One region of the Acidovorax sp. GW835-FHT14G06 genome, then DNA from elsewhere that is predicted to be linked to it. Evidence: predicted binding sites of a transcription regulator. Region 1 holds the regulator's gene; each other region holds the start of a gene.
The links. Region 1 encodes sigma-54, which starts transcription at its own class of promoters, with help from an activator protein. Its sites were predicted from a motif close to TGGCANGNAANCTGCTTT; they were not measured.

Region 1 (7,592 bases):
GGCGGCCAGGGTTTCCTTCAGCGGCGCATCGCCCTTGTCCTCGCGCCAGCCGCGCTTGAACAGCGGCTCGCCCGAGGTGTCGATGTAGATCGTGGCCTCGTCGGTGGTCAGGTGCAGGTGGATGCGCACATCGGGCCACTGGGTGTTCACATCGGGGCGCACGCCGCTCTTGTGACGAAAGCGGTCGGCCACAGCGTCCTTGACCTTGAGGCCCGCGAAGTTGAGGCTCTGCAGCGGGCTGTGCTGAGCCGTCACCTCGACCTTGAACGTCTGGCGCGTGGTGAACCAGATCTCCCAGGCCACATCGCTGGCCATGGCATAGAGGTCGTTCTCAGACCGGTACGGGCGGTGCGCCAGTTGCACCAGCACGCGCTGCGCCAGGCGGCTGTGCAAATTGAGCAGCAGCGCCTGGCGCCACGAGGCGCGCAGCAGCACACCGCCCCGCCCCACCAGCAAGTCTTGTCCCGTGAGGCCGGTGATGCCATGCACCTCGTCGGCCAGAAAGCCCTCGACACCGGCGGCGCAAGGGAGAAAAAGTTGGAGTTGGTTCATGTCGATGGGGAGGATACGCGCTCGGACAATGCATGGGAATCCGGCGTGCCCGCGCGGGCCAGCAGCAACTGGCGGATGGAGTCAGGGATCGGGGCGACCTTGCGGCTGGCCTTGCCGATGAAGACGATGCCAATCTTGCCGCGCGCCACCTCGCGGCCTGAGGCCTTCTCGGTCATGCAAAAGACCAGGTCAAACCCATAGCGGTTGAAGTCCGCAGGCGCCATCTCCACGCGCATGGTCTCGCCATGAAAACCTTCGGACTTGTACTGCGCCACGATGTCGCCCACCACGATGGACAGCCCGCCCACATCGGCCTCAGGGTAGCCCAGGGACTGGAAAAAGCGCACGCGCGCTTCGGACACCAGGCTGAGCAGCTGGGCGTTGTCCAGATGCCCGCCCTGGTTGACGTGGCTGATGTAGATCTGCAGTTCGGTGGCAAAACCGAAGTGCGCGGGAAGGTCGAAGACGATGCGGGCCATGGGGCGGAAAGTGGTAGGGCAAAACAGGAAGCGGGGGGACGGGTACCAACGGCGGACATAGCGCATTGCGCGACAGACAATGTCTGCCTTCCAGGCACCCGATGAGAAGCACGCGGGGGTCACCAGCCCATCCACACCGTGGCGCCCGTGCCGCTGCATGGGGGTGTTGCGCACGAGTCCTGTGAGCCGGGCGCCACTGTCTCGTATGCTCTCGGGCAGTGGATTTTACCGGAGCCCCCTCATGCGCCTTTTTGTTCGGACCCTGCTGACCACCCTGGCGCTGGCAGTGATGCCTCTGGCTGCCAACGCTCAAACACTCTACAAATCAGTGGGAGTAGACGGCAGGGTGGTCTACAGCGACCAGCCACCGGTGACTGGAGCCGTAGAGAAAACGATGAAGCTGGAAAACCTGCCAGTCAGCGTGGTGCCAGGCGCGGCCTCCACTCCCCAAGCAGCAACCCCCGACACCCCACAGGTCGCAATCGCACGAGGCGATGTGGTGCTTTATATGGCCACCTGGTGCGGTTACTGCAAGGCGGCCAAGGCCTATCTGACTAACAAGGGCATCGCCTACCGGGAGTTGGACATCGACACGCCTTCTGGCAAGGCTGCGTTCAAGCAACTGGGTGCCAGAGGTGTGCCAGTCTTGCTGACCAACGGCCAGAAAATCGCCGGGTTCACACCCCAGGCGTATGACGCGGTATTCATGGCGCGCAAGTAATCCGTCAGCATCCTGCGTTCAGGGCGTTGAGGGAGGCTTATGCTCTTCAATGCGTTGAGCACTACAACGCCTTGCGCAGATTGGCCGGCGCGATCTTGAGCGCCTCGCGGTACTTGGCCACCGTGCGGCGTGCGCACTCGATGCCCTGCTCCTTGAGCATCTCGGCAATCTGGCTGTCGGACAGCGGCTTGGCGGGGTTTTCGGCAGACACGAACTGCTTGATGAGCGCGCGCACGGCGGTGCTCGATGCATTGCCGCCGGTCTCGGTGCCCAGACCCGAGCCAAAGAAATATTTGAGCTCGTAGGTGCCAATCGGTGTGGCCATGTACTTGGCGGTGGTCACGCGGCTGATGGTGGACTCGTGCAGGCCCAGCTCGTCGGCGATGTCGCGCAGCACCAGCGGGCGCATGGCCAGTTCGCCGTGGGTGAAGAAGTTCTTCTGCCGCTCGACGATGGCGCGCGAGACGCGCAGGATGGTGTCAAAGCGCTGCTGGATGTTCTTGATGAACCATCGCGCCTCCTGCAGGCGCTGCTGCATGCCCTGATGTCCCTCGCCGCCCTTGTGGCCGCGCAGTGCGCCAGCGTAGATGTCGTGCACGCGCAGGCGCGGCATCACGTCGGGGTTGAGCTGCACGATGAAGTTGTGCTGCCCGCTGTGCCCATTGGCACGCCCGGCTTTGCGCACGATGACGTCGGGGATGATGATGTTGCGCTCTACATCGGCAAAGCGGCGGCCGGGGCGGGGCTCCAGCCGTGCGATCAGCGCCATGGCGGCACGCGTGCGCTCTTCGCCGCTGGCGCCGCCTTCGCTGCACAGCAGCGTCAGGCGACGGATGTCGCGGCGGGCCAGCATCTCCAGCGGCTGCTGGCAGATCGAGAGTGCTGTACGCACCGTGTCCGGGTCGGCATCGCTGTCTTCGTCGGCGGCCAGGGCCGTGAGCTGCAGCGTCAGGCATTCGGCCAGGTTGCGCGCGCCCACGCCCACAGGCTCCAGGCTTTGCAGAAGCCGCTGGGCCACGGTGAAGCGGTGCACCAGCTCCTCAATCTGCTCCAGATCGTCGGGCCCGGCCAGGCTGATGGCCAGCTCTTCGAGCGGCTCTTCGAGGTAGCCATCGTCGTTCAGCGATTCGATGAGAAAACGCAGCGCGGCCGTGTCCACTTCAGACAGCCGCAGCGACAGCGCCTGGCGGTGCAGAAAGGCGGTGAGCGATTCTTGCGAGCGGGCCAGCTCGGTAGCGTCGGCCCCGTCGCCTTCCGCATCGTTGCGGGTGCGTGCCGGGGCGTCGCCGCCCCACTCGGCGTCGTTGGGCGCCATCTCAACGGTGCCGTCGCCGCTCCAGTCGGGCTCGTCGGCGCCTCCACCGGGGATTTCAGCCTCGTTTTGGCTCTCAGTGCTGGTACTGTTTGCACTGACAGCTCCTGAAAACATAGCATCATCGGCACCGTAGTCGTCGGCCTGCGCGGGCGTATCGGCGGCTTCCAGACCAAACTCCTCGCGCGGTGCTTCGTCGGCATTGCGTTCGAGGAACGGGTTTTCGTCGAGCATCTGCTCGACTTCCTGCGAGAGTTCGAGCGTGGACAACTGCAGCAGCCGGATGGACTGCTGGAGCTGGGGGGTCAATGCAAGGTGCTGCGAGACGCGCAGCGAGAGTCCAGGCTTCATTGATTGAGCGCCGCCGGGCCGCCCCAAGGCGCGAAAGCCCCCTTGGGGGGCAGCGAACCACGCGCAGCGGGGAGCGTGGGGGCACAGTGCTGCGCCGCCGGGCCGCCCCAAGGCGCGAAAGCCCCCTCAGGAGGCAGCGCAGTACACAAAGTGACAAGCGTGGGGGCCATGTCTACATCCTGAAGTGTTCGCCGAGGTACACACGGCGCACTTCGGCGTTGTCCACGATCTCGGAGGGGGTGCCCTGCGCCAGCACGCGGCCGTCGCTGATGATGAAGGCGTGGTCGCAGATGCCCAGCGTCTCGCGCACGTTGTGGTCGGTGATCAGCACACCAATGCCGCGTGCCTTGAGGAAGCCGATGATGCGCTGGATCTCGATCACGGCGATGGGGTCAATGCCCGCAAAGGGCTCGTCCAGCAGGATAAAGCGCGGCTGGGTGGCGAGGGCGCGGGCGATCTCGACGCGGCGGCGCTCGCCACCGGACAAGGCCAGGGCAGGCGATGCACGCAGGTGGTCCACACGCAGCTCTTGCAACAGGGCCGTCAGGCGCTCCTCGATGGCGTCGCGCGTCAGCGGCTGGCCGTCGTCGGCACGCTGCAGCTCCAGCACTGCACGCACGTTTTCTTCGACGGTGAGCTTGCGGAAAATGGAGGCTTCCTGCGGCAGGTACGACAGCCCCAGCCGTGAGCGGCGGTGGATGGGCATGTGGGCCACCGAGTGGCCGTCGATACGGATGTCGCCCGCATCGCTGCGCACCAGGCCCACGATCATGTAGAAGGACGTGGTCTTGCCCGCGCCGTTGGGGCCCAGCAGCCCCACGACCTCGCCTTTTTGCACCACCAGCGACACATCCTTGACGACCTTGCGGCTGCCATAGGACTTGGCCAGGTGCTGAACCTCCAGGCGGCTGCCCGACTGGGAATCGGGCCCCAGGCGGTTATCAGCCCGGGTATCAGGACCAGTACTCACAGCGGGCCCGCTCACTTGGCGCCGCCGCCAAGGCTGTTGCTGGGGCGCAGCGCCGGTGCGGGCGCGTCAGGCACTGCGGCTGGGGCCGCCGCGCCGGACGGCGGGTCTTTGGGCGCCAGCACGGCACGCACGCGGCCACCGGACGCTGGCGTGTCGCCTGCGGCAGCAGACGACGCTGGTGCCCTCTGGCCGTCCACCGTGAACACGTCGGTGAGGTTGTTATAGACGATCACGGCACCGGTGATCTCGTCGTTCAGTACCGACCCACGGTAGCGGCGGAGTTCGGCGCGGGTGATGAAGCGCACGTTGTCGGCTTTGCCGTCGTACTCGATGACCTCGCTCTCGCCTTCGATGAACTCGTCTGGCACTCCAGCTACGGTGTCGCGCTTTTGGCGGAAAAACGCCCGTTTGCCCGCCTCGGCCGTGACCACGCCGTATTGGTAACCGTCGGCGTCCTGGCGCACATCCAGCCGCGCACCGCGCAACACGATGGTGCCTTTGGTCATCACCACGCGGCCCGAGAACACGCTGGTCTGCTTGAGTTCATCGTGGCGCAGGGCGTCGGCCTCGATGTTCATGGGCTTGGCACGGTCGGCCTTTTCGGCGTGTGCCATACCCGCAAGACCGGTCAGGGCTGCGAGCAACAGGAGGGGGAGTAGGCGGTGGGTCATAGGGCACGAATCTTGCAATGATTGTAGCCACCCGATAGTACCCACCCCGAAAAAAAGCCCGCATCAGCGGGCTTTTGGAACAGCTTGCCGACAGAGTCGGCACCTTGTCAGGCTTTGCGCGCCGTGGCCGCCAGGTATTCGACCACTTGCAGCACCGTCTGCATGCTGCCAGCCATCGTGCCGTCGGTGTAGTACTTGCCCGCCACGCCCATGGACGGCACGCCTTCGACGCCATACGAATCTTGCAGCTGCGAGGCGCGACGCACCTGGTTGGCCACGCTGAAGGAACCATAGACTTCCTTGAACTTGGCGGCATCCACGCCCTGCTGGGTCACCCAGGCCAGGATTTCGTCGTCCTTGGCGAGCTTGGCCTTCTCCACATGGATGGCGCGGAATACCTTGGCGTGCAGCGCGTCGAGCTTGCCCATGCCTTCGAGTGTGTAGTACAGCTTTTGCTGGGGCACAAAGCTGGCGTTGAACGCCACGGGCACGCGGCGGATGGAGAGGTCCTTGGGCGCGGCCTTGACCCAGGCGTCCAGCGTGGGCTCAAAGGCGTTGCAGTGGGGACAGCTGTACCAGAAGAACTCGATCACATCGACCTTGCCAGCGGGGGCATCGGGGGCGACGGGCTTGTCCAGCCGCTTGAAGTCCTTGCCCTCCTTGAACTGGCGGGCTTGCGCCATGGCGGGGTTGGCCACTGGCAGCGTCAGGGCAGAAGCGGCAACCGCCGACGCGGCGGACAAAGAAAACTCACGGCGTTTCATGACAAAGACTCTCCTGGTTCAGGTATGGGGGATGTGAGACATCCCTTTACAAAAAGTTCAGCCCTGGCGTTGACGCCGTTTTGGCAGGCCTGTCAGCGCTGCACGCGCACCAGCGCCGACTCCAGCCCGGCGCCATCGAGCTTTTCCTTGAGCACCTCGGCATCGTCACGCTTGGTGAAGGGGCCGATGCGCACCCGGAAGACCGCACGGCCATTTTGCTCACGCTCGCTCACGCGGGCCTCCCAGCCCAGCATGGCCAGCTTGGCGCGCTGGGCGTCTGCGTCGGCCTGGGTGCGGAAGGCGCCCGCCTGCACGAAGTAGTCAAACGGGTCCACACTGCCCTTGGCCGCTGCCTTGGCCACGGCCAGATCGCCCAGCGGATCGGCGCCTGCCTTGCTCTCGGCCTTGGCGTCGGCTTTGGCCTCTGGCTTGCTCGCTGCAGGCTTGGCCGCTGAGGCGGCAGCGCGCACCTCGGGGGCAGGTGCCGATGCAGGAGACGATGCGGCGGCTGCAACCGGTGGCGCGGCAGGACGTGCCGGATTCTTGCCATACAGCGGCGAGTTCGGATCCCAGTTCTTGTTCTTCTGGGATTCGGCTGCGTCCATGTCTGCCCCCCGACCATTGCCCTTGTTCAGGAAGGGCACCGGCACCTTGGTCACATACACGGCCACGGCCAGCGCCGCGCCCAGGCCCACAATGACCCCGACGATGAAGCCGACAATGGTCCCGCCCGTCTGTTGCTTTTTCATATTGGTAGTAACTGCTTACATTCTGGCTGGGGCCGACACGCCCAGCACGGCCAGGCCATTGTGCAATACCTGGGCGGTGGCGGCGACCAGCGCCAGGCGCGCCTTCTTCACCGCCTCGTCATCCACCAGGATGCGCTCGGCATCGTAATAGCTGTGGTAACTGGCGGCCAGGTCGCGCAGGTAGAACGTCACATCGTGCGGCGCCTCGCCATCTGCGGCGGCGGTCAGCATCTCGGGGTACTTGGCCAGCTGCAGCATCAGCGCCTGGGCCTGAGGGCCCTCCAGCGCGGACAGGTCCACATCCTTGAGCGAAGCCACATCACCACCGCCCGCCTCTTGCCAGGCGCGCAGCACCGACTGGATGCGCGCATGCGCGTACTGCACGTAGTACACCGGGTTGTCGTTGTTCTGGGCCACGGCCAGATCCACGTCGAAGGTGTACTCGGTGTCGGGCTTGCGGCTGAGCAGGAAAAAGCGCACCGCATCCTTGCTGGTCCACTCGATCAGGTCGCGCAGCGTGACGTAGCTGCCCGCACGCTTGCTGATCTTGACCTCTTCGCCGCCCTTGACCACCCGCACCATGGTGTGCAGCACGTAGTCGGGGTAGCCCTGCGGAATGCCCACATCGGCCGCCTGCAGGCCGGCGCGCACGCGGGCGATGGTGCCGTGGTGGTCCGTGCCCTGGATGTTGACGACCTTGGTGAAGCCGCGCTCCCACTTGGCAATGTGGTAGGCCACGTCGGGCACGAAGTAGGTGAACGTGCCGTCCTGCTTGCGCATGACGCGGTCCTTGTCGTCGCCGTAGTCGGTGCTCTTGAGCCACAGCGCGCCGTCTTGCTCATACGTCTTGCCGTTGGCCACGAGCTTGTTCACGGCAGCCTCGACGCGGCCGCTGGTGTACAGGCTCGATTCCAGGTAGTACTCATCAAAGTGCAGGTTGAACGCCTGCAGGTCCTTGTCTTGCTCGTTGCGCAGGTAGGCCACCGCAAACTGGCGGATATTGTCGTAATCCTCCACATCGCC
Region 2 (7,592 bases), on a different contig from region 1:
GACTCAGCCCCAGAATGAAGGAAGCAAGCAGTTTTTTCATGGCGTTTCTCTTCTTGTATGGGATGCGGCCTCGCCCTTACAGGGCTTCCTTGCCGGTTTCGCCAGTGCGGATGCGCACCACCTGCTCCAGGTGGGTCACGAAAATCTTGCCGTCACCGATCTTGCCGGTGCGAGCTGCGGTCTCGATGGACTCGATCACGCGGTCCACCAGGTCGTCGGCCACGGCGGCCTCGATCTTGACCTTGGGAAGAAAGTCCACCACGTACTCTGCACCGCGGTACAGCTCGGTGTGGCCCTTTTGGCGGCCAAAGCCCTTGACTTCGGTCACCGTGATGCCTTGCACGCCGATGTCGGAGAGCGCTTCGCGCACTTCGTCGAGCTTGAAGGGCTTGATGATGGCTGTCACCATTTTCATTTTCAGTTCCTCCGGAATGGGCGCCACCGGCGCCCATTGAGACTTACAGGGTTTTGGTGAGCGTGACGATCACGCGCGACTTGTTGACCGGGCCGTAGAAGGCCTTCTTGGTGGCGCCAACCACGGCAGCGCCGAGGGACACGCCGCCGCCGAAGTCGTACGAACCGCCCAGGCTGTAGTCCATGAAGTTGGGGGCCGTGATGTCACCACCAAAGCGGGTGAAGCCGACCGACGCCTTCAGCGTGGTGCTGGGGGCCACTTCCTGGGCAAACGCCAGGTTCAGGTAGCCGGTGTTGCGGCCCTTCATGCCAGGACCTGCGTAGGCAAAGTAGTCCTTGGACAGGGTGTGCGAGTACTTGGCCGTCACGGGGCCGAAGGTGGCAGCGCCATAGACTTCGGTGGTGTTGCCCGCGCTGTTGCCGGGGTAGATGTAGGTCAGCAGGCCCACGTCCAGGTCCACGTCACCGGCCTTGAACTTGTAGCCGCCGTAGATGTCGGATTCGAGCGAGTTGCCGGTCAGCCAGTTGACGCTGGAGTTCCAGTTGCCCACGTAGAAGCCGGTTTCACCGAAGGTGTAGTCAAAGCCGCCTTGCAGTGCGGGCTTGACGGCCTTGACCTTGGACGTGTCCTGGTCCTGGCCACGGAACTTGTAGTTCGTGGTCAGGCTGACGTTGGCGGTGAGCTGGGCGCTGGCCAGCATGGGAAGGGTTGCAACAAGGGCAACGCCCAGGGTCTTGATGATGGCGCGGGTCATGTTTCCTCCGGTTGGACAAAGTAGGGACAAGCGCTTTAAGCACGGACCGTGCCACACCAAGGTGCACGGCGCGCTGCACGGTTGCGTTGCGTTACAACAATCCCCAGTACAGTGGCGGTGACCGCGTCCGGCATGTTGCACCCAACTGGTGCAGACACCCAACGGGTCGCGCTAAAAAACCACAAAACGCACCCATCTGGGGAGAAATCGCTTCATGAGTCTTGCTTTGGTGCAAAGCCGCGCCCTTCTGGGGCTGCAGGCGCCTGCAGTCACCGTCGAAGTGCATCTGGCCAACGGTTTGCCCAGCTTCACGCTGGTCGGGCTGGCCGAGGTGGAGGTGAAAGAAGCCCGCGAGCGCGTGCGCTCCGCGCTGCAGAACGCGGGGCTGGAGTTCCCGTCGAACAAGCGCATCACCGTCAACCTTGCCCCCGCCGACCTACCCAAGGACTCGGGCCGCTTCGATCTGCCGATTGCGCTGGGCATCCTCGCCGCCAGCGGTCAGGTGGACGCCAGCCGCCTGGCAGGCTACGAGTTTGCAGGCGAGCTGTCGCTGTCCGGCGAGCTGCGCCCCGTGCGCGGCGCGCTGGCCACCAGCCTCGCGCTGCAGACGCAGCAGATCGACGCCCAGCTGGTGCTGCCGCCCGGCAGCGCCGAAGAGGCCGCCCTGGTGCCCGCCGCGCGCGTCGTGCGTGCGCGCCACCTGCTGGATGTGGTGCGGGCGTTCCTGCCACCCGGCAGCACGGCCGGTGGCGATGCCGACGTGGCCAACGACGGCTGGACCCGCCTGCAGGCCACCGCGCTGGCCGCCAGCACCACCGGGCCCGACATGGCCGACGTGAAGGGCCAGGCGGGTGCCAAGCGCGCGCTGGAGATTGCAGCGGCCGGCGGCCACAGCGTGCTGATGGCCGGGCCGCCGGGCTCGGGCAAGTCGATGCTGGCGCAGCGTTTTGCCGGGCTGCTACCCGCGATGACGGTGGAAGAAGCCCTGGAGAGCGCTGCCGTGGCCAGCCTGGCCGGCCGCTTTCGCCCGGAGGCCTTTGGCGTGCGACCCACCGGCCAGCCCCACCACACGGCCAGTGCGGTCGCGCTGGTGGGCGGTGGCTCGCCACCACGGCCGGGCGAGATTTCGCTGGCCCACCAGGGCGTTCTGTTCCTCGATGAACTGCCTGAATTTCCCCGCGCCGCACTGGAGGCCCTGCGCGAGCCGCTGGAAACCGGCCACATCACCATCGCGAGGGCAGCGCAACGCGCGGAGTTTCCGGCCCGGTTCCAGATGATCGCAGCCATGAACCCGTGCCCCTGCGGCTTTCTGGGCTCCACGCAGCGGGCCTGCCGCTGCACGCCCGACCAGGTACACCGCTACCAGGCCAAGCTCAGCGGACCGCTGCTGGACCGTATCGACCTGCATGTGGAGGTGCCCGCACTGCCCGCAGAGCAGCTGGTCAAGGCGGCTGCGGGCGAGTCCACCGCCAGCATCCGTGCCCGGGTGGAGCAGGCCCGCTCCAAGGCCATCGCGCGCCAGGGCACCACCAACCAGGCGCTGCAGGGACAGGAGATCGACGCCCACCTGCACCTGGACGATGCCGCCGCCAAGTTCCTCAACACCGCCGCCGCGCGCCTGGGCTGGTCGGCCCGCAGCACGCACCGGGCGCTGAAGGTGGCGCGCACCATCGCCGACCTGGCGGGCGCGCCCACCACCGAGGTCAGCCATGTGGCCGAGGCCGTGCAATACCGCCGCGTGCTGCGCAGCCCGGTGTGAGAGGCGCCTGCTGCTATGCAGGGAATTCTGCTGCGTTGACAGCGATTGATATCAAATTGATAGCATCAGACGCATATACAACCGGCGCCTGTGGCTGATTTTGATCAAAAAGGGGGCGCTCCGCGCCTTCGGGGCGCGTCACGCCGGTCGCGTGGGCCCGGGCGCCCGGCACAATCTCCCCCCATGTCCAGCGTCCGCTCCCCCAAGAAATCCCCGTCGGTCCCCGCCCCCACAGACACCGCAGCCCCCGCCAACGAGCCCGTGGACACCGGCTTTTTGCGCACGCTGGTGGGCTACAACACGCGGCGCGCGGCGCTGTCCATCATTGCCGTGTTCATGGAACGCATGGCCGTGTACGACCTGAAGGTGGTGGATTTCTCGGTGCTGTCGCTGGTGGCGCACAACCCGGGCATCACCTCACGCCAGCTGTGCGCCACGCTCAGCGTGTTGCCGCCCAACATGGTGGGCTTGATTGCGGCGCTGGAACGGCGCGGCCTGATCGAGCGGCGCCCGCACCCGAGCGATGGGCGCGCCATGGGCGTGCACCTGACGCCCGCCGGGGTGGAACTGACGGCGCAGGCCGAGCAGACGGCCGCGCAACTGGAAGAAGACGCCACCAACCGCCTGACGGCGGCCGAGCGCAAGACGCTGATCCGGCTGCTGCAAAAAGTCTACGACTGATCCAGCGGCCGCTCAGCCGGCCACAAGAGGCCTGGATGCGTATCAGGCGGCCGGCGCTGCCGGGCCCTTGTCCAGCCCCAGCAAGCGCACCGCATTGCCCTTCAGGATGCCGGGCATCACCTCGGGCTTGAAGCCCGCTTCCTGGAAGTCCTTCATCCAGCGCTCGGGGGTGATCAGCGGATAGTCGCTGCCGAACAGCACGCGGTCCTTCAGCAGCGTGTTGGCGTACTGCACCAGCTGCTTCGGAAAATACTTGGGACTCCAGCCCGACAGGTCGATCCAGACATTGGGCTTGTGCGTGGCAACCGACAGCGCCTCGTCCTGCCACGGAAAGCTGGGGTGGGCCATCACGATCTGCATGTCGGGGAAGTCGATGGCCACATCGTCCAGGTGCATCGGGTTGCTGTACTCCAGCCGCAGGCCGCCGCCGCAGCGCATGCCGCTGCCGATGCCGCTGTGGCCGGTGTGGAAGATGGCGGGCATGCCGTATTCGGCGATCACCTCGTAGATGGGCCAAGCCATCTTGTCGTAGGGGTGGTAGGCCTGCACCGTGGGATGGAACTTGAAGCCCTTGATGCCGAACTCCTCGATCAGGCGGCGGGCTTCGCGCGCACCCATCTTGCCCTTGTGGGGGTCGATGCTGGCGAAGGCCGTCATCATGTCGCTGTTGGCCTTGGCGGCCTCGGCGATCTCTTCGTTGGGGATGCGGCGGCGGCCCATCTTGGACTCGGCGTCCACGGTGAACATCACCAGGCCAATCTTCTGCTCGCGGTAGTAGGCCACCGTCTCGGCAATGGTGGGGCGGCGGCCGTTCTTGAAGTACTTGTCGGCGGCGCGGTCGTACTCCTCGCCGTAGTTGTCAAACGGGTTCCAGCAGCTCACCTCGGCGTGGGTGTGGATGTCGATGGCGATCAGATTGGCGTGGTCCATGCGTGTCTCCTGGGTTGGCGCCCGCCGGTGCAGCGTCAAACCCCCAGCATGCGCCACGGCGCGTGACGCAGATCAAGGGTAAACACCAATAAAAAACGGGCTTGGCTTGCTTGAATTGGTTATGAACTATAACCACAATTCAACCAACACGAAAGCCTCTATGACCCATCCAGACATCCATTTCGAGCTGCGCGGCGACCACCAGGAAGTGGCCGTGATCCGCCTGACCCGTGCGGCCAAGCGCAACGCGCTGAACGACGGCCTGATCCTTGCGCTGCGCGACCTGTTCGAGAAAATGCCCAGCACCGTGCGCGCCGCTGTCATTGATGGCGACGGCCCCCATTTCTGCGCCGGGCTGGACCTGTCGGAGCTCAAAGAGCGCGACGCCGGCCAGGGCCTGCACCACTCGCGCATGTGGCACGCCGCGCTGGAGCGTGTGCAGTACGGCCCCGTGCCGGTCATCGCCGCGCTGCATGGCGCCGTGGTGGGCGGCGGGCTGGAGCTGGCCAGCGCCTGCCATATTCGTGTGGCCGACGAGTCCACCTTCTACGCGCTGCCCGAGGGCTCGCGCGGCATCTTTGTGGGCGGCGGCGGCGCAGTGCGCATCCCCAAGCTCATCGGCGCTGCGCGCATGACGGACATGATGCTCACCGGCCGCGTCTACAACGCGCAGGACGGCGAGAAGGTGGGCTTTGCCCAGTACCTCGTGCCCGAGGGCCAGGCCTTTGCCAAGGCCTTCGAGCTGGCCGTGCGCGTGGCGCAGAACGCGCCGCTGACCAACTACGCGCTGATGCACGCCCTGCCCCGGATTGCCGAGCAGCCCGCCGACCAGGGCTTCTTCACCGAAGCCATGATGGCTGCCATCGCCCAGAGCGCCCCTGAAGCCAAGTCCCGCCTCGCCGACTTCCTGGAAGGCCGCGCCGCCAAGGTCCGCAAGGACTGAGCCCGCCCCCAGTCACCCCTTGCCCCTGCTGGAATCCACTATGAGCGACCTCTCCACCCCCCTCGCCCCGGCCCGCTACCGCCCCGTGACCTTCGGCGTGACCCGTGTCAGCCTGCGTGACGGTGTACCGGGCGTGCGTTACCTGCAGGCGGACCTGCCCCTGGGCGCCTTTGCCCGCCGCGTGACGGACTACCTGGTGCACTGGGCGGAGACCACGCCCGAGCACAGCTTTCTGGCACGCCGCGAACAACTGCCCGGCGGCAAGACAGGTGACTGGCAGCATGTGAGCTACGCCCAGGCGCTCGACGCCGCGCGCAGCATCGGCCAGGCCCTGCTGGACCGGGGCCTGAACGCAGAGCGCCCGGTGGTGGTGCTGAGCGAGAACACCGTCGAACACGCGCTGCTGGCGCTGGGCTGCATCTACGCCGGTGTGCCCTACTGCCCCGTGTCGCCCGCCTACGCCACCGTGAGCCAGGACTACGACAAGCTGCGCCACGTCATCGACACCCTCACCCCCGGCCTGGTGTTTGCCGCCGACGGCGCACGCTACGGCAAGGCCATCGCAGCCACCGTGGCGGCCGATGTCGAAGTGATCCTGGCCCAGGGCGCGCTGGAGGGCCGCAAGGCGGGCACCTTCCAGAGCCTGCGCCACACCACCGCCACCCCGGCGGTGGACGCGGCCATGCACGCCACCGGCCCCGGCACCATCGTGAAGTTCCTGTTCACCAGCGGCTCCACCAAGATGCCCAAGCCGGTCATCAACACCCAGCGCATGTGGTGCGCCAACCTGCAGCAGATCTCGCTGTCGCTGCCGGTGCTGGCCGAGGCCCCGCCCGTGCTGGTGGACTGGCTGCCGTGGAACCACACCTTCGGCAGCAACCACAACTTCGGCCTCACGATGATGCATGGCGGCACGCTGTACATCGACGACGGCAAGCCGACGGCCGCACTGATTGGCGAGACCCTGCGCAACCTGCGCGAGATCGCACCCACGGTGTACTTCAACGTGCCCACCGGCTTTGAAATGATTGCCGAGGCCATGAAGACCGACGCCCAGCTGCGCGCCAACCTGCTGTCGCGCGTGCGTCTGTTCTTTTACTCGGGCGCCGGCCTGGCCCAGCCCGTGTGGGACAGCCTGCACGCCACGCAAGAAGCCGCCATTGGCGAGCGCATCGTGATGTGCACGGGCCTGGGCATGACGGAATCCGCCCCCTCGGCCATGTTCTGCAACAGCCCCGACGTGCGCTCCGGCCACATCGGCGCGCCCGTGCCTGGCATGGTGCTCAAGCTGGTGGAGGTGGACGGCAAGACAGAGGTGCGCTACCGCGGCCCCAACGTCACGCCCGGCTACTGGCGCTCCGACGCTGCCACGCGCGACGCGTTTGACGACGAAGGCTACCTGTGCACCGGCGACGCCGTGAAGTGGATCGACGAGAACAACATCCACCGAGGCCTGGCGTTTGACGGCCGCATTGCCGAGGACTTCAAGCTCTCTACCGGCACCTTCGTGAGCGTGGGCCCCATGCGCGCCAAGATCATCGTGGCGGGCGCACCCTACATCCAGGACGTGGTGCTCACCGGCCTGAACATGAAAGAAGTGGGCGCCCTGCTGTTCCCCTCCCCCGCCTGCCGCGAAGTCGCCGGCCTGGGCCCGGACGCCCCCTGGGCCGACGTGGTGGCCCACCCCGCCGTGCGCCAGCGCATCGAGGCGGTGCTGGACGGGCTGGCCCGCGAAGCCACCGGCAGCGCCAGCCGCGTGGCCCGCGCGCTGCTGATGGCCGAGCCGCCCTCCATCGACAAGGGCGAGATCACCGACAAGGGCTCCGTCAACCAGCGCGCCGTGCTCAAGCACCGCGATGCGCTCGTCACGGCCTTGCACGACGACACGGCACCGGGCATCCTCAAGCCCGGCGCCTGAAACCCCACCCCGAACAGGACAGACCCACCATGCAGATTCAAGGACAAGCCGCCCTCGTGACCGGCGGCGCATCGGGCCTCGGCGAGGCCACCGCACGCGAACTGGCCCGCCTGGGCGCCAAGGTGGCCGTGCTCGACCGCAATGCCGAGCTGGCCGAAAAGGTCGCCGCCGACATTGGCGGCGTAGCGTGCC
Region 3 (7,592 bases), on a different contig from region 1:
GCGGCGGGCGGGGTCGATCAGGCCGGCGGTGAGGTCGCCGGTGCCCACGTCTTCGGCCAGGGCGCGCGCCACATCGGCCTGGGCCAGGGCCTTCACTTCGGTATCGCTCATGGGGGTCTTTGCGGGGGAATGTGCGGAATATGTCGCAGCTGTCATGGGCCGCGAGCATACCGGGAACGCAAAGGCCACTGTGCCAGCGCAGGCCCCTGGGGCCCGTGCAGGAAACCAATAAGTACACCCAGTATTGGTCGCATAGACTCGCGGCAATTTTTTGGCTCCACCGCGCTACATGACCGCCACCAGCCCTGTTTCTGCCACGCCCTACGGCACGCTGCCGCCTGCATCGCCCCTGCCCCAGCGCCGCCCCGTGAGCCTGCCGCGCCTGGCACAGATGCGCGCAGCGGGCGAGAAGATCACCATGCTCACCGCCTACGACGCCACCTTTGCGGCCGTGGCTGATGCGGCGGGGGTGGAATGCATTCTGGTGGGCGATTCGCTGGGCATGGTGTGCCAGGGCCTGCCCAGCACGGTGGGTGTGACGCTGGACACCATGGCCTACCACACAGCCAGCGTGGCGCGCGGCCTGCACCGCGTGCAGGGCACCGCCTGGCTGGTGGCCGACCTGCCCTATGGCACCTACGCCGAAAGCCGCGAACAAGCACTGCGCAGCGCCTGCGTGCTGATGCAGGCGGGTGCGCACATGGTCAAGCTCGAAGGTGGCGGCTGGACGGCGGCCACGGTCGAATTCCTGGTGCAGCGCGGCGTGCCCGTGTGCGCCCACCTGGGCCTGACGCCGCAGACGGTGCACGCGCTGGGTGGCTACCGCGTGCAAGGCAAAACCGACGACGCGGCCCGCACCCTGCGCAAGGAGGCGCACGAACTGCAGGACGCAGGTGCCGCCATGCTGGTGCTAGAGATGGTGCCCGCCGTGCTGGCCGCCGACCTGACGGCTGAGCTGCCGCACTGCCACACCATCGGCATCGGCGCGGGCAACGGCACAGCCGGCCAGGTGCTGGTGTTGCACGACATGCTGGGCATGAACCTGGGGAAGATGCCGAAGTTCGTGCACAACTTCATGCAGGACGCAGGCAGCGTGCGCGGCGCCATGGAGGCGTATGTGCAGGCCGTGAAGCAAGGGCGTTTCCCGGACAACGCTGTGCACGCCTGGTGAGCCTTTTTCCTCTCTCCTTCTGACCCCTCCGACCCCATGCTGATTGCCCGCTCCGTTGCCGACCTGCGCCAAGCCCTGGCCCCCTACCGCCGCCCTGCGTTTGTGCCCACCATGGGCAACCTGCATGAGGGGCACATTGCCCTGGTGCGCCAGGCCAAGCCCCTGGGCGATGTGACCGTGGCCAGCATCTTTGTGAACCGCCTGCAGTTTTTGCCGCACGAGGACTTTGACAGCTACCCGCGCACCTGGGAGGCCGACCGCGCCCAGTTGCAGGCCGCCGGTTGTGATGTACTGTTTGCACCGCGCGAGACGGACCTGTACCCCGAACCCCAGACCTTCAAGGTGCACCCCGACCCGGTGCTGGCCGACATGCTGGAAGGACACTTTCGCCCCGGCTTTTTTGTGGGCGTGAGCACGGTGGTGATGAAACTGTTTGCCTGCGTGCTGGGCCAGACCGGCGGCACAGCGGTGTTTGGCAAGAAGGACTACCAGCAGCTCATGGTGATCCGCCACATGGTGCGGCAGTTTGCGCTGCCCATCGACATCGTGGCGGGCGAGACCTGCCGCGCGGCCGATGGGCTGGCGCTGAGCTCGCGCAACGGCTACCTGGGCCTGGAAGAACGGCAGGAGGCCGTGGCCCTGTCACAGGCCTTGCAGCGGCTGGCGCGGCAGTGGCCGGGCACCGCCCCCAGCGACCGCAGCCTTCTGGAGACACTGGCCTTGGACGCTCTGCGCGCGCGGGGCTGGGCGCCCGACTACCTCACGGTGCGCCGCCGGGCCGACCTGTTGCCCGCCACGGCCGAAGATGCCGCAGGCACGCTAGTGGCGCTGGGTGCTGCACGGCTGGGCAGCACGCGGCTGATTGACAACCTGGAGTTCTGATTAGCTACTATTTTCATAGCTACTCAGGCATATTCCACTAACGCTTCCGGCCAAAAACTCTTCAATTTATTCAAATCCATCCGTTGCGGGCCAGCCACTGCACCAGCAAGCGGGTCACCACCTCGGGCTGCTCCATGGTCAGCATGTGGCCGCTGTCGGGCAGCAGGTGGTGTTCGGCGCCTGGCACCAGCGCCACGATCTCTGCAGAACATTCGGGCGGCGTGAGCTGGTCGGCCGCACCACACACCACCAGCACGGGGCAGGCCACCTGCGGCAGATGCACCCGCGCATCGGGCCGATGGATCACGGCGCGGTTCTGGCGCACCAGGTGGTCGGGGCCCGCGTCCAGTACAAAGTCCAGGTAGGCCTGCACCAGGTCCGCCTTGGCGGCGTTCACGGGGTGGAAGGCCAGGGCCACGTTGGGCTCGATGACCTCGCGCATGCGGCCCTGTTCAAACAGCTCGATGGCGCCTTCACGCAGGGCGCGCATGTCGGGCGTCTCGGGCCGCGCGGTGGTGCCCAGCAGCGCCAGCCCTGCCACACGCTGCGGCGCCTGGCGCGCGGCCTCCATGGCGATCATCCCGCCCATCGACGCACCCGCCAGCACCAGCGGCCCCGCGTGCTGTGCCAGCAGGCGTGCGGCAAAGTCTTCGATGCTGTGCAGGTTCACATCCTGGTGGGCGGTGGCGACCTCGGGGCGCAGCGCGGCGGGCAGCAGCGGCAGCACGCCGCGCCACATGCGTTCATCGGCGGCCAGGCCCGGCAGGAGCAGTAGTTGGGGGGAATGGGACATGGGTGAATCAGGGCATCACCAAGTTGGTGCGCGATAAGCCAAAGAGAGACAACCCCAGCAGCGGGGTACGGACCGCACATTGTGAACAGCCGATGACCGCTTGTCACCGCCCCCGGAATAGTTGCCCGCGATGGCTCGGGACTTGCTAGCATGGCCTGCATATGCCCATCCACGCCGCGCTCCACCACGTCACGCATTACCAATACGACCGGCTGGTAGGCCTCGGGCCGCAGACCATACGATTGCGGCCCGCGCCCCACTGCCGCAGTAACGTCATTTCGTATTCGCTCAAGGTCGAGCCTGCGCAGCACTTCATCAACTGGCAGCAGGACCCGTTTGCCAACTACCAGGCGCGGCTGGTCTTCCCCGAGAAGACGCGCGAGTTCAAGGTCACGGTGGACCTGGTGGTGGAGATGGCGGTGTACAACCCCTTCGACTTCTTCCTGGAGCCCGAGGCCGAGAACATCCCGTTCAACTACAGCAGCGATGTGCAGCAGGAGCTGGCACCGTACCTGGCCACCGACCCGATGACACCGCTGGTGCAGGCCTATCTGGACAAGGTGGACCGCAGCAAGCAGCGCACCATCGATTTCCTGGTCAAGCTCAACCAGCAGGTCTCGCAAGACATCCGCTACCTGATCCGCATGGAACCCGGCGTGCAGACGCCCGAGGAGACGCTGCAAAAAGCCAGCGGCTCGTGCCGCGACTCGGGCTGGCTGCTGGTGCAGCTGCTGCGCCACCTGGGGCTGGCGGCGCGGTTTGTGTCGGGCTACCTGATCCAGCTCACACCCGACGTGAAGGCGCTCGATGGCCCCAGCGGCACCGACCACGACTTCACCGACCTGCACGCCTGGTGCGAGGTCTACCTGCCCGGCGCGGGCTGGATCGGCCTCGATGCCACCAGCGGCCTGATGGCGGGCGAGGGCCATATCCCGCTGGCCTGCACACCCCAACCCTCGGGCGCCGCGCCGATTGAAGGCGGCGTGGACAAGGCCGAGGTGGAGTTCAGCCATGAGATGCGCGTGATGCGCATCTTTGAATCGCCCCGCGTGACCAAGCCCTACACCGAAGACCAGTGGCAGGCCGTGCTGGCGCTGGGCGAGCGGGTGGACGCCGACCTGGTGGCGGGCGATGTGCGCCTGACCATGGGCGGCGAGCCCACCTTTGTGGCCGTGGGCGACCGCGACGCGCCGGAGTGGAACACCGATGCCCTGGGCCCCACCAAACGCGGCTTTGCCACCGAACTCACGCACAAGCTGCGCGCCGAATATGGCCAGGGCGGCTTCCTGCACTTTGGCCAGGGCAAGTGGTACCCGGGCGAGCAGCTGCCGCGCTGGGCCCTGTCCATCTGCTGGCGCGCCGACGGCCAGCCCGCGTGGCAGAACCCCGCGCTGTTTGCCGACGAGCGTGACCCATCCCACTACACCAGCGCCGACGCCGAACGTTTTGTGCGCCACCTCACGCGCAAGCTGGGCGTGACGGACCGCTACATCCAGCCCGGTTATGAAGACACCTTCTACTACCTGTGGCGCGAGCGGCGCCTGCCGGTCAACGTGGACCCGTTTGACGCGCGTCTGGACGATGAGCTGGAGCGCGCACGCCTGCGCCGCGTTTTCGAGCAAAAGCTCGACAGCGTGGTGGGCTATGTGCTGCCGCTGCAGGCAGGCGAAGGCGCAGGCACGCTGGCGGGCAGCGTGTGGAGCACCGGGCCGTGGTTCTTCCGCGACGACCGCATGCTGCTCATCCCCGGCGATTCGCCCATGGGCTACCGCCTGCCGCTGGACGCCTTGCCCTGGGTGAAGGCGTCGGACACCGAGCACCTGATCCCGCAAGACCCGACCGCGCCCCAAAGCCCGCTGGCCGCTGCCACCACGCTGCGGGCGCGGTATTCCGTGCCATCCGGCCCGGTCACCGGCGACCGCGACCTGCCCTACCTGGCGGGCGCCACCGCACCGGGCGAGGCACGCCGCATGGCGCAAGGTACGGCTGGCGGCGACCACGCGCGCCAGGCCGGGCAGCCCGACCCGCATGCGGGCATGCAGCCACCGGGCAAGTTCCAGTCGGCCGCAGGCCTGTCGCGCACAGCGCTGTGCGTGGAGGTGCGCGACCCACGCCGCGCCAGCGGCCCCAAGGCCGAGAAGGTGGGTGAAAAGTACGGAGTGCTCTATGTCTTCATGCCGCCGCTGGCGCGCCTGGAGGATTACCTGGACCTGCTGGCCGCCATCGAGGCCACGGCCGAAGAGCTGGGCATGAAGATCGTGCTGGAAGGCTACCCGCCCCCGCGCGACGCACGCCTGAAGGTGCTGGCGGTTACGCCCGACCCGGGTGTGATCGAGGTGAACATCCACCCCGCCAGCCACTGGAAGGAGCTGGTGCAGCACACCGAGTTTCTGTACAACGCGGCGTGGGAGACGCGCCTGTCGGCCGAGAAGTTCATGACCGATGGCCGCCACACTGGCACCGGCGGCGGCAACCACTTTGTGATGGGCGGCGCCACACCGGCCGACTCGCCCTTCTTGCGCAAGCCCGAGCTGCTGGCCAGCCTGTTGCTGTACTGGCACAACCACCCGAGTCTGAGCTATCTGTTCAGCGGCCTGTTCATCGGCCCCACCAGCCAGTCGCCGCGCGTGGACGAGGCGCGCAACGACCAGTTGTACGAACTGGAGATCGCGCTGCGCGAGATCGAAACCAACCGTGCGGTCTACGGCCAGGGCATGCCGCCCTGGCTGGTGGACCGCACGCTGCGCAACATCCTGGTGGATGTGACCGGAAACACGCACCGCAGCGAATTCAGCATCGACAAGATGTTCTCGCCCGACAGCAGCACCGGCCGCCTGGGCCTGCTGGAGCTGCGCGCGTTCGAGATGCCGCCCCACGCCCACATGAGCGTGGTGCAGCAGCTGCTGCTGCGCGCCCTGATCGCCCGCTTCTGGAAGACGCCCTACCGCGCGCCCGCCGCCCGCTGGGGCACCGAGCTGCACGACCGCTGGATGCTGCCCACGTTCATCCAGCAGGACATGCACGACGTCGTGGCCGAGATGAACGCCGCAGGCTACGCGTTTGACGCGGCCTGGTTTGCGCCGCAGTTCGAGTTCCGCTTCCCCATGGTCGGCACCGTCCAATCGATGGGTGTGGAGCTGACCCTGCGCAACGCGCTGGAGCCCTGGCATGTGATGGGCGAGGAAGGCTCAGCCGGAGGCACCGTGCGCTATGTGGACTCGTCGCTGGAGCGCATCGAGGTGCGCGTGACGGGCATGAACGAAAGCCGCCATGTGGTCACCGTCAACGGCCAGCCGCTGCCCCTGCAAGGCACGGGCACGACCGGCGAGTTTGTGGCGGGTGTGCGCTACAAGGCCTGGAACCCGCCCTCGGCCCTGCACCCCACCATTGGCGCCCACGCACCGCTCACGTTCGACATCGTGGACACCTGGATGAACCGCTCGCTCGGCGGCTGCCAGTACCACGTGGCACACCCGGGCGGACGCAACTACGACACCTTCCCGGTCAACGCCTATGAGGCCGAAAGCCGCCGCCTGGCGCGGTTCTCGCGCATGGGCCACACGCCAGGCAGGCTGGCGGTGCCGCCTGCGACCATTGAACTGCCGGGCAGCCGGGAGTTTCCGTTCACGCTGGATCTGCGGCGCAAGATGCGGAGGTAGAGAAGCCCCCTGAGTCGCCTGCGGCGCCTTCCCCCCAGGGGGACGACGCCCTTGCTGCGGGGCGGCCCTTGCTTGGCGTCCCTGGTAGGGATCGCGCGGGTTTTGAAGGCTGTGGGTTACCCGCAGAGTGTTGTCGACCAAATGCCCGAAAATCGAGCGCAGTGAACCACCTCAACGACAGCCTCCCCACCCCCGACCCTTCTGACAGCGCAGCCCAGTTGGCGGCTGCACTGGCGCCCGCTGCGGCGGCCGGGCATTTTGACGAGTTGCGGGGTGCCAGCGTGGCGGACGCCCCCGGCGCTGCCACTGCATCGGTCACTCCCAAATCAATAGCAAATAAGCCAGATATCACTAGCGCCTGGGCCCAATTCTTTGATCAATTGGGCCCCGAGGGCTTCCAGGACCTGGACCGGCGCATGCAGAGCCTGCAGCGCCAGGTGCGCGACAACGGCATCACCTACAACGTGTACGCCGACGCCGACGGCCCGCAGCGGCCCTGGTCGGTGGACCTGTTCCCGCTGATCCTTTCGCAGGGCGACTGGGCACACATCGAGCGCGGCGTGCTGCAGCGCGCGCGCCTGCTCAACCGCGTGATGGCCGACGTGTATGGCCCGCAGGAGCTGCTGCGCAAAGGCCTGCTGCCCAGCGCGCTGGTGCAGGGCCACCCGGGCTACCTGCGCGCCATGCATGGCGTGCAGCCCGTGGGCGGCACCCATTTGCACATCGCGGCGTTCGACATGGCGCGCGATGCGCAGGGCGACTGGTGGGTGGTGACGCAGCGCACGCAGGCGCCCTCAGGCCTGGGGTATTTGCTGGAGAACCGGCTGCTCATCTCGCGCCTGTTCCCCGAGGCGTTCAGCCAGATGCATGTGCAGCGCCTGGCCGCCACCTACCGCGCACTGCTCGACGGGCTGCGGCAGATGAGCCCGGCGGGGGCGGATGCGCGCATCGTGCTGCTCACGCCCGGCCCGTACAACGAGACCTACTTTGAGCACGCGTACCTGGCGCGCTACCTGGGTCTGACGCTGGTGGAGGGCAACGACCTCACGGTGCGCGACGCGCGCCTGTACCTCAAGACGCTGCACGG
Region 4 (7,592 bases), on a different contig from region 1:
GAGTCGCCTTGCGGGTTCGGCTCATCGATGGGATGAACTGTACGCCGGTGCTGTTCAGAGAAAAACCACTGAGTCGCGAACTAACTGTTCCAGTATTGGAAACAATCTTCCGGGCCGTCTGCCGTATCTGCCCGCCTTCGGAACCCTGGCGGTTGGTCTGGGAAACCGCTGGACGCTGGCAGGCGCCAGATGCTGGAGATGGTTGCGTGGTCGGTGCGGTGAACATGGGCTCGATCGTGCCGGGCCAGGCCGGGGGCGTCGTCTCGCCGCGGTTTCGCTTCTTTTCAGTTTGTTTCGCGCGAGGCGGTATGCAACGGCGCAGAAACATCCGTTGCATTCGCCGTGCAACAGGATGATCAAAAAGCGCTGCATATGGGGCTTGCGTGGGTTGCGCGCGCGGGGCTTATGGGCTGAAATCTCTTTGTGCCCGTTTCCGTTTTCACGAGGGAGGTTTCCATGACCGCAGTCGCCAAGATTCTTCAGTCCAAACCCGACGCTACCGTCCAAACCATCAGCCCCGCCGCTTCTGTGCTGGATGCCCTCCAGCTCATGGCCGACAAGGGCATTGGCGCGCTCATCGTGACCGAGGGCGCGTCCATTGTCGGCATCTTCACCGAGCGGGACTACGCCCGCAAAATCGCCCTCATGGGGCGCACTTCAGCCGTCACCCAGGTCAAGGATGTGATGACCTCGGCCGTGATGTTTGTGCGCCCTGATCAGACCAGCGAGCAGTGCATGCAGCTCATGAGCAACAACCGCCTGCGCCACCTGCCCGTGGTGGACGGTGGCAAGCTGGTGGGCATGATTTCCATCGGTGATCTGGTCAAGGACATCATTTCCGAGCAGAAATTCATCATTGAGCAGCTGGAGAACTACATCACCGGTAGTCACTAGGAGCAACCCCCTGAGGCGCTGCGCGCCTTCCCCCCTTCCCTTGAATGGCTGCGCCATTCTCGGGAAGGGGGGCGCACCTAGCGCTGCAGGGCTGCCCGTGCGGGGGTGCACTGGTCTGGAGTTGCGCGCGTGCGACGGACCTGCCATGGGGGCACAACGAAAAAGGGCTCTGACCCACCTGGTCAGAGCCTTTTTTTTCGGGCCGCCGGGTCGCCGCCGACCCGGCGGCTCAAGCGGCTTTTTCGACGTGGCCCTGGCGCGTGTAGAGGAAGTCGATCACTGCCTTGCGGTAGTGCACATACTGCGGGTCCTCGGCCAGCTCCACGCGCTTGCGGGGGCGGGGCAAGTCCACGGTCAGCACCTCGCCAATCGTGGCAGCAGGGCCATTGGTCATCATCACGATCTTGTCGGACAGCAGCACGGCCTCGTCCACGTCGTGGGTCACCATGACCACGGTGCTCTGGGTGCGCGCCACGATCTCCAGCAACTCGTCCTGCAGCTTGGCGCGGGTCAACGCGTCCAATGCGCCAAACGGCTCGTCCATCAGTAGCACCTGAGGTTCCATGCTCAAAGCACGCGCAATCCCTACGCGCTGCTTCATGCCGCCAGATATTTCGCCGGGCCGTTTTTGCCCGGCGGGCGTGAGGCCCACCAGGGCCAGCGCGGCGTCGGTGCGTGCCTTGAGCTGGGCCTTGGTTTCCTTGCCACCAAACACGCGCTCCACCGCCAGGTAGATGTTGTCAAAGCAGGTGAGCCAGGGCAGCAGCGAATGGTTCTGGAACACCACCGCACGCTCTGGTCCGGGGCCCTTGATCTCCTTGTTGGCGCACAGCAGCGCACCGTTGGTGGGCGTGGTCAGGCCTGCGATCAGGTTGAGCAGCGTGGACTTGCCACAGCCCGAGTGGCCGATGAGCGCCACGAACTCGCCCTTGGCAATCGTCAGGTGGATGTCGCGAAGCGCCGGGAACAGGCCCTTGGCCGTCTTGAAGGTCTGCTCGACGCCGTGGATCTCGATGAACTTGGTGCTCATGGAAGGGTGGGTGGATGGAGCTGTCGTGTTCATGCTTTCACCTCTTCAAACGTAAATGCGGTGGCCAGCTTGATGAGTGCAAACTCCAGCAGCAGCCCGACGATGCCGATCACGAAGATCGCGATGATGATGTTCTTGACGTTGAGGTTGTTCCACTCGTCCCACACCCAGAAGCCGATGCCCACGCCGCCGGTCAGCATCTCTGCCGCCACGATCACCAGCCACGCGGTGCCCACGGCCAGGCGCACGCCGGTCAGCATGTAGGGCAGCACGGCGGGGAACAGGATCTTGGTGGCGATCTTCCATTCGCTCAGGTTGAGCACGCGGGCCACGTTCATGTAGTCCTGCGGTACGCGCTGCACACCCACGGCGGTGTTGATGATCATGGGCCAGATGGAGCAGATGAAGATGGTCCAGATGGCCGCCGGGTTGGCGCCCTTGAAGACCAGCAGACCGATCGGCAGCCACGCCAGCGGCGACACGGGGCGCAGCAGGCTGATGAGCGGATTGAACATGCGCGACAGGAAGTTGAAGCGTCCGATCACAAACCCCGCGGGGATGCCCACCAGCGCCGCCATGCCGAAGCCGATGGCCACGCGCTGCAGGCTCATCAGCACGTTCCAGCCCACTCCCTGGTCGTTGGGGCCGTTGCGGTAGAAGGGGTTGCTGAACACCTCCAGCGCCTGCAGCCAGGTGTCCTTGGGGCTGGGGATGCTGCCGCCCGTGGTGGTGGAGACCACCGCCCACAGGCCGACGAGCAGGCCCAGGCCACACAGCGGCGGCAGCACGGCCAGCCAGAAGCTGCGCGAGAGGGCGGACCAGTCGCGGCCAGTGGCCACGCTGGTGGGCGCAGCGGGTGACTTGGGGGCAGATGTTGCAGCCTTTTGGCTTCTTGCGCTAGTGGATGTTGCGCTTGCAGCTACAGTATTCATAGCATTCTGTGCGGCCACGGGGGCTGCATCCAACGGGGAGTGAAAGACGGCACTGACCATGGTTTTCTCCTGTGCAGGGCTTGCTTGCGGGGTGGCCGGGAGGGCGCTGGGGCAGGGCTGCCGTCAGGCCTTGATCTTGAAGCCGTCGGCGTACTTGGCGGGGTCCTTGCCATCCCACACCACGCCGTCGATGAACTTGCTGGTGCGCAGCACATCCTTGGGTACATTGATCTTCATGGCGCTGGCCACCGACTTGTACAGGTCCACCTGGTTGACCTCCTTGGCCACGGCCAGGTAGTCGGGGTGGGTCTTGAGCAGGCCCCAGCGCTTGTGCTGGGTGAGGAACCACATGCCGTCCGAGAGGTAGGGGAAGTTCACCGCGCCATCGTTGAAGAACTTCATGTGGTTGGGGTCGTCCCAGGTCTTGCCCAGACCATTCTGGTAGCGGCCCAGGATGCGCTGGTTGATGGCATCCACGCCCGTGTTCACATACGCCTTGCCGGCCACGGTTTCGGCCATCTTCATCTTGTTGGACAGGCTGGCGTCGATCCACTGGCTGGCTTCGAGCACGGCCATCATCACGGCGCGCGTAGTGTTGGGGTACTTCTTGACGAACTCGGCCGTGGTGCCCAGCACCTTTTCGGGGTGGTCCTTCCAGATGTCCTGCGTGGTGTTGGCCGTGATGCCGATGCCATCCATGATGGCGCGGTGGTTCCAGGGCTCGCCCACACAAAAGCCGTCCATGTTGCCCACGCGCATGTTGGCCACCATCTGCGGCGGGGGCACGGTGATGAGCTTGGCACCCGACAGCGGGTTGATGCCCGCCGCTGCCAGCCAGTAGTGCATCCACATCGCGTGGGTGCCGGTGGGGAAGGTGCCCGCAAATGTGTATTCACGCTTCTCGCTGGCCATGAGCTTGGCCAGGGACGGGCCATCCACCGCGCCCTTGTCGGCCAGGGCTTTGGAGAGCGTGATGGCCTGGCCGTTGTTGTTCAGGTTCATCAGCACGGCCATGTCCTTCTTGGGGCCGGCGGTGCCCAGGTGCACTCCGTAGACCAGGCCGTACAGTACGTGGGCAAAGTCCAGTTCACCGTTCACCAGCTTGTCACGCACGCCGGCCCAGCTGGCTTCCTTGTTGGGGACGATGGTCACGCCGTATTTCTTGTCAAAGCCCAGCACCGACGCCATGACCACGCTGGCGCAGTCGGTCAGCGGGATGAAGCCAATCTTGACTTCCTTCTTCTCGGGGGCGTCTGAGCCCGCTGCGTGGACGAGTGCGCGCAGCGCGGGGCTCACACCCACAGCGCCCACGGTGGCGGCCTGCAGCACGGTGCGGCGGTTGAGGCTGGTTTTCAACAGATCGGTCATGGGGCATCCCTGGTGGCGTGAAAAACAAAAAGGCGTCCTCACACCGCGCCTGGCTGCATCAAAGCAATGCCGGGAGCGGGTGGGGACGCCTTTGTCCTGGGTGGAGCCTGGAACGGGTCCGGGGCTCCTTGCCAGCACCGGCCCGCCGTTGGGTCAGTGCTGTCAGTGGTCAGACCTGCATTGGTCTTGCACTGTGCAATGCAAAGCGCGTGCCAGCGCGCGCTGCGCCATATTGGAGCGTTGGTTGCTATGGAATGAATAGCTGTCTGCGCTTGATCAATAAGCGCTAGAAGCTTGCGGGGCTTGCAGTAGGAATGGTATTCGTGTGAGGATGGTGATCGCACCGCCTTTGTGCGACGCACCATTTGGAGAGGGACTGTAGCCTTGGGCGCGGCCTAGGCGAGTGATGGCAAGCCAAGGTCCGCCCCGCAGTGCATCGGGGAGCCCCTCGCCCCTTCCCGAATCGCGTAGCGATTCGAGAGAAGGGGGAAGCGGCGCAGCCGCTCAGGGGGGATTCGCTGCCCCTACCCCAGCAGATCCATCACGTCCAGCATGCGCTGGGCCACGTCCACGAGCTTCAGGCCCTTGTCCATGGCCGTCTTGCGCAGCTTTTCATAGGCGGCCTGTTCGGTCAGGCCCTGGCGCTGCATGAGCAGGCCCTTGGCGCGGTCGATGGTCTTGCGGTCGCGCAGTTCGGTCTTGGCGTCTGCCAGCTCGGCGCGCAGGGCTTGTTCGTGTTGGAAGCGGGCCATGGCCACGTCCAGAATGGGGCGGATGCGCTGCGGTGCCAAACCCGCCACGATGTAGGCAGACACACCGGCCGCCACCGCGTCCTTCACGTGCGAGGTGTCTTCATCGTTGGTGAACATCACGATGGGGCGGCGCTCGTCGCGTGTGGCCATCACCACGTGCTCCAGCGCGTCGCGGGCCTCGCTCTCGGCGTCCACGATGATCAGGTCGGGCTGCAGCTGGGCAATGCGCTCGCTCAGAAACACGTCGGCGGGCAGCGTGGCCACCAGGTTGAAGTTGTTCTCCAGCAGCCCGATGCGCAGCGCCCGCGACCGTTCCGCCTGCTCGACGGCGTGTTCGTCGTCAGGGTCGGCGACTGCCAGGTCCGGGGCAACCACCACGATGCGCAAAGCCTCATTCATAGCGGTGAGCATAAGCAATTTTTACGCCACAAATTGGTGCGCCGAGGTGGTGCACGGCCGCGGAAGGCCGCTGCGATGGGACTTCACTCAAGGGGAACCCTGCCCCAGGCCCGCCACGCCTCGGGGCCCTGGCCCCCCTTGCGGGGCCTGAAAGTTGCTAATACTGACACTGTGGAAGGGCATACCCGGTAGCTCACCCTGCGGGGCGTCGCATATACATCTGGTCACACAGACACACTGAAATGGAGTTTTTTGCATGAACAAGCACATGAACCGGCGCCGCTTCTCGGCCAGCCTGGCCTTGACCGCAGTGGCGACTGCTGCACTCCTGACCGGATGCGGCAAGGTGCCGGACACCATCAAAATTGGTGTTGCACAGCCTTTGAGCGGCCCGCTGGGCGCCTTGGGGCAGGATCTGCTCAATGGCGTGAAGCTGGCGGTGGAGGAACTCAACAAGTCCGGCTACACCGTGGACGGCAAGCGCGTGACCTTGGAGGTCGTGTCCGTGGATGACAAGGCCGACGCCACCACCGGCAAGGCGGTCGCCCAGCAGCTGGTGGATGCGGGCGTGGTAGCCGTGGTGGGCCACCTCAACTCGGGCGTGAGCATTGAGACCGCCCCCATCTACGCCGCCAAGGACATTCCACAAATCGCCATCTCCACCAATCCCAAGTTCACGCAGCTCGGGTTCCCCACCACGTTCCGCATGGTGGCCAACGACACCTTGCAGGCGCGCGCCATCGGCTCCTTTGCGGCCACGCAGCTGGGCGCCAACCGCTACGCCGCGCTGGACGACGGTACCCCTTACGGCAAGGGCCTGGCCGATGGCGCTGCCGAACAGCTCAAGGCCGAGAAAAAGGAAGTGGTGGTGCGCAAGTCGTTCGACGACAAGACCGTGGCCTTCGACGAGCTGGCCGGTGAACTCAAGGCCGCCAACGTGGAGGTGATTGTTTCTACCCTCAACGACTTCCAGGCCCTGGCGCTGCTCGAAGCGCTCAAGAAGGTAGACCACACCAAGGTCAGCCTGCTGGGTGGCGACACCATCAAGACCACCGACATGACCAAGGGCGCAGGCATCGTGCAGGGGCTGTACGCCACCTCGCCAGTGCTGGAAGCCAAGGAGTTCACCACCGGCAAGCCCTTCCTGGAAAAGTACATCGCCGCCTTCAAGAAGCCTCCTGCCTATGGCGGCCACTACAGCTACGACAGCACGTATGTGCTCTCAGCAGCCATCCAGAAAGCCAAGTCCGCCGACCCCAAGGAAATCACCAAGGCCCTGCACAGCATCAACGGCTATGCCCCGGTGATTGGCACCATGACCTGGGATGAGAAGGGCGAGCAGCGCTACGGTGCCGTGGGTGTGTACGAGCTACGCAGCGGCAACTGGGAGTTGCGCATGCGGTCGGACCGCTGGTAGGTTGGCTCTTGGTGGTGCGTGAGCCATATGTACGGCGGCTCACCGCCTAACCAGTGGTAGGTGACTGCACTGTGGCACTCACATAGGAAACTCTCTCTGCCACTTGTATGCTGGCTGTATGTTGATCTGTATCTTGGCGAAGGCCTTGGGCTAGACTGTTTTGAAATTCTCGAAACGTCGTTCAGTGCGTTCCACTATCGAGGTTCCCGTATGGTTTGCGCGGGCTGCGAAGTGGGGTGCCAAAGGAAGCCTATGTCCTCTATCCAAGTCACTGTTCCCCCTGTCCTCCAGACGGCTGGCTTGCCGCAGCCTGTGGATTTCTGCAAGCCTCCCCACGAACCGCCTTCAAATGTCGGCCTGGTGCACGCTAGTGAGATAGTGTTCATTGGCGGAAATGTGGACGCGAGCGATCTGCTGGTGCACTCGTTACGGCATGACGTGGAGTGGGTATTGCTTGACCCTACCCGTGACGGATTGGCCCAGATGGTGGGCCACTTGGCGGGCCGAACTGGCATGTTGGAAGCAGTGCATGTAGTCACTCACGGTCGTCCGGGGATGCTTGATCTGGGGTCTTGCGCATTGACGATCCGTGAACTTGAGAGCCGGAGCGATGACTTGCTGCGGCTTGGAAGCGCACTGACCCCAAATGGAAGTGTGCTGTTGTATGGGTGTGCTGTGGGGCAGGGAGAGATTGGGGCGACTTATGTTCAACGTTGGTCCGAGCTCACCCGGTGTCCTGTAGGGGCGTCCAGCCATCCGGTAGGTGCAACTGCTCGGGGTGGTTCATGGGAGCTCGACGT

Region 2: the regulator sigma-54 is predicted to act here: its motif matches at 1,206-1,223, upstream of AC1Q64_RS12010 (TorF family putative porin).
Region 3: the regulator sigma-54 is predicted to act here: its motif matches at 2,978-2,995, upstream of AC1Q64_RS18530 (transglutaminase family protein).
Region 4: the regulator sigma-54 is predicted to act here: its motif matches at 4,422-4,439, upstream of AC1Q64_RS22060 (CmpA/NrtA family ABC transporter substrate-binding protein).

The regions. Positions count from the first base shown of each region.
Region 1 covers NZ_JBXAGA010000009.1:17,067-24,658, reverse strand. The annotation lists gene AC1Q64_RS16610 (THUMP domain-containing class I SAM-dependent RNA methyltransferase) at 1-552, opposite strand, end outside; gene AC1Q64_RS16605 (acyl-CoA thioesterase) at 549-1,031, opposite strand; gene AC1Q64_RS16600 (glutaredoxin domain-containing protein) at 1,273-1,752, shown strand; gene AC1Q64_RS16595 (RNA polymerase factor sigma-54) at 1,814-3,415, opposite strand; gene lptB (LPS export ABC transporter ATP-binding protein) at 3,588-4,385, opposite strand; gene lptA (lipopolysaccharide transport periplasmic protein LptA) at 4,397-5,056, opposite strand; gene AC1Q64_RS16580 (thiol:disulfide interchange protein DsbA/DsbL) at 5,164-5,820, opposite strand; gene AC1Q64_RS16575 (SPOR domain-containing protein) at 5,913-6,569, opposite strand; gene argS (arginine--tRNA ligase) at 6,585-7,592, opposite strand, start outside.
Region 2 covers NZ_JBXAGA010000006.1:94,652-102,243, forward strand. The annotation lists gene amt (ammonium transporter) at 1-40, opposite strand, end outside; gene glnK (P-II family nitrogen regulator) at 77-415, opposite strand; gene AC1Q64_RS12010 (TorF family putative porin) at 459-1,169, opposite strand; gene AC1Q64_RS12015 (YifB family Mg chelatase-like AAA ATPase) at 1,384-2,928, shown strand; gene AC1Q64_RS12020 (MarR family winged helix-turn-helix transcriptional regulator) at 3,112-3,609, shown strand; gene AC1Q64_RS12025 (amidohydrolase family protein) at 3,652-4,539, opposite strand; gene AC1Q64_RS12030 (crotonase/enoyl-CoA hydratase family protein) at 4,700-5,482, shown strand; gene AC1Q64_RS12035 (feruloyl-CoA synthase) at 5,523-7,400, shown strand; gene AC1Q64_RS12040 (SDR family NAD(P)-dependent oxidoreductase) at 7,430-7,592, shown strand, end outside.
Region 3 covers NZ_JBXAGA010000010.1:129,185-136,776, reverse strand. The annotation lists gene nadC (carboxylating nicotinate-nucleotide diphosphorylase) at 1-111, opposite strand, end outside; gene panB (3-methyl-2-oxobutanoate hydroxymethyltransferase) at 290-1,171, shown strand; gene panC (pantoate--beta-alanine ligase) at 1,208-2,053, shown strand; gene AC1Q64_RS18535 (alpha/beta fold hydrolase) at 2,124-2,846, opposite strand; gene AC1Q64_RS18530 (transglutaminase family protein) at 3,008-6,505, shown strand; gene AC1Q64_RS18525 (circularly permuted type 2 ATP-grasp protein) at 6,667-7,592, shown strand, end outside.
Region 4 covers NZ_JBXAGA010000015.1:52,869-60,460, forward strand. The annotation lists gene AC1Q64_RS22045 (CBS domain-containing protein) at 457-894, shown strand; gene AC1Q64_RS22050 (ABC transporter ATP-binding protein) at 1,124-1,957, opposite strand; gene ntrB (nitrate ABC transporter permease) at 1,954-2,916, opposite strand; gene AC1Q64_RS22060 (CmpA/NrtA family ABC transporter substrate-binding protein) at 2,980-4,224, opposite strand; gene AC1Q64_RS22065 (ANTAR domain-containing response regulator) at 4,749-5,375, opposite strand; gene AC1Q64_RS22070 (branched-chain amino acid ABC transporter substrate-binding protein) at 5,632-6,792, shown strand; gene AC1Q64_RS22075 (Ig-like domain-containing protein) at 7,045-7,592, shown strand, end outside.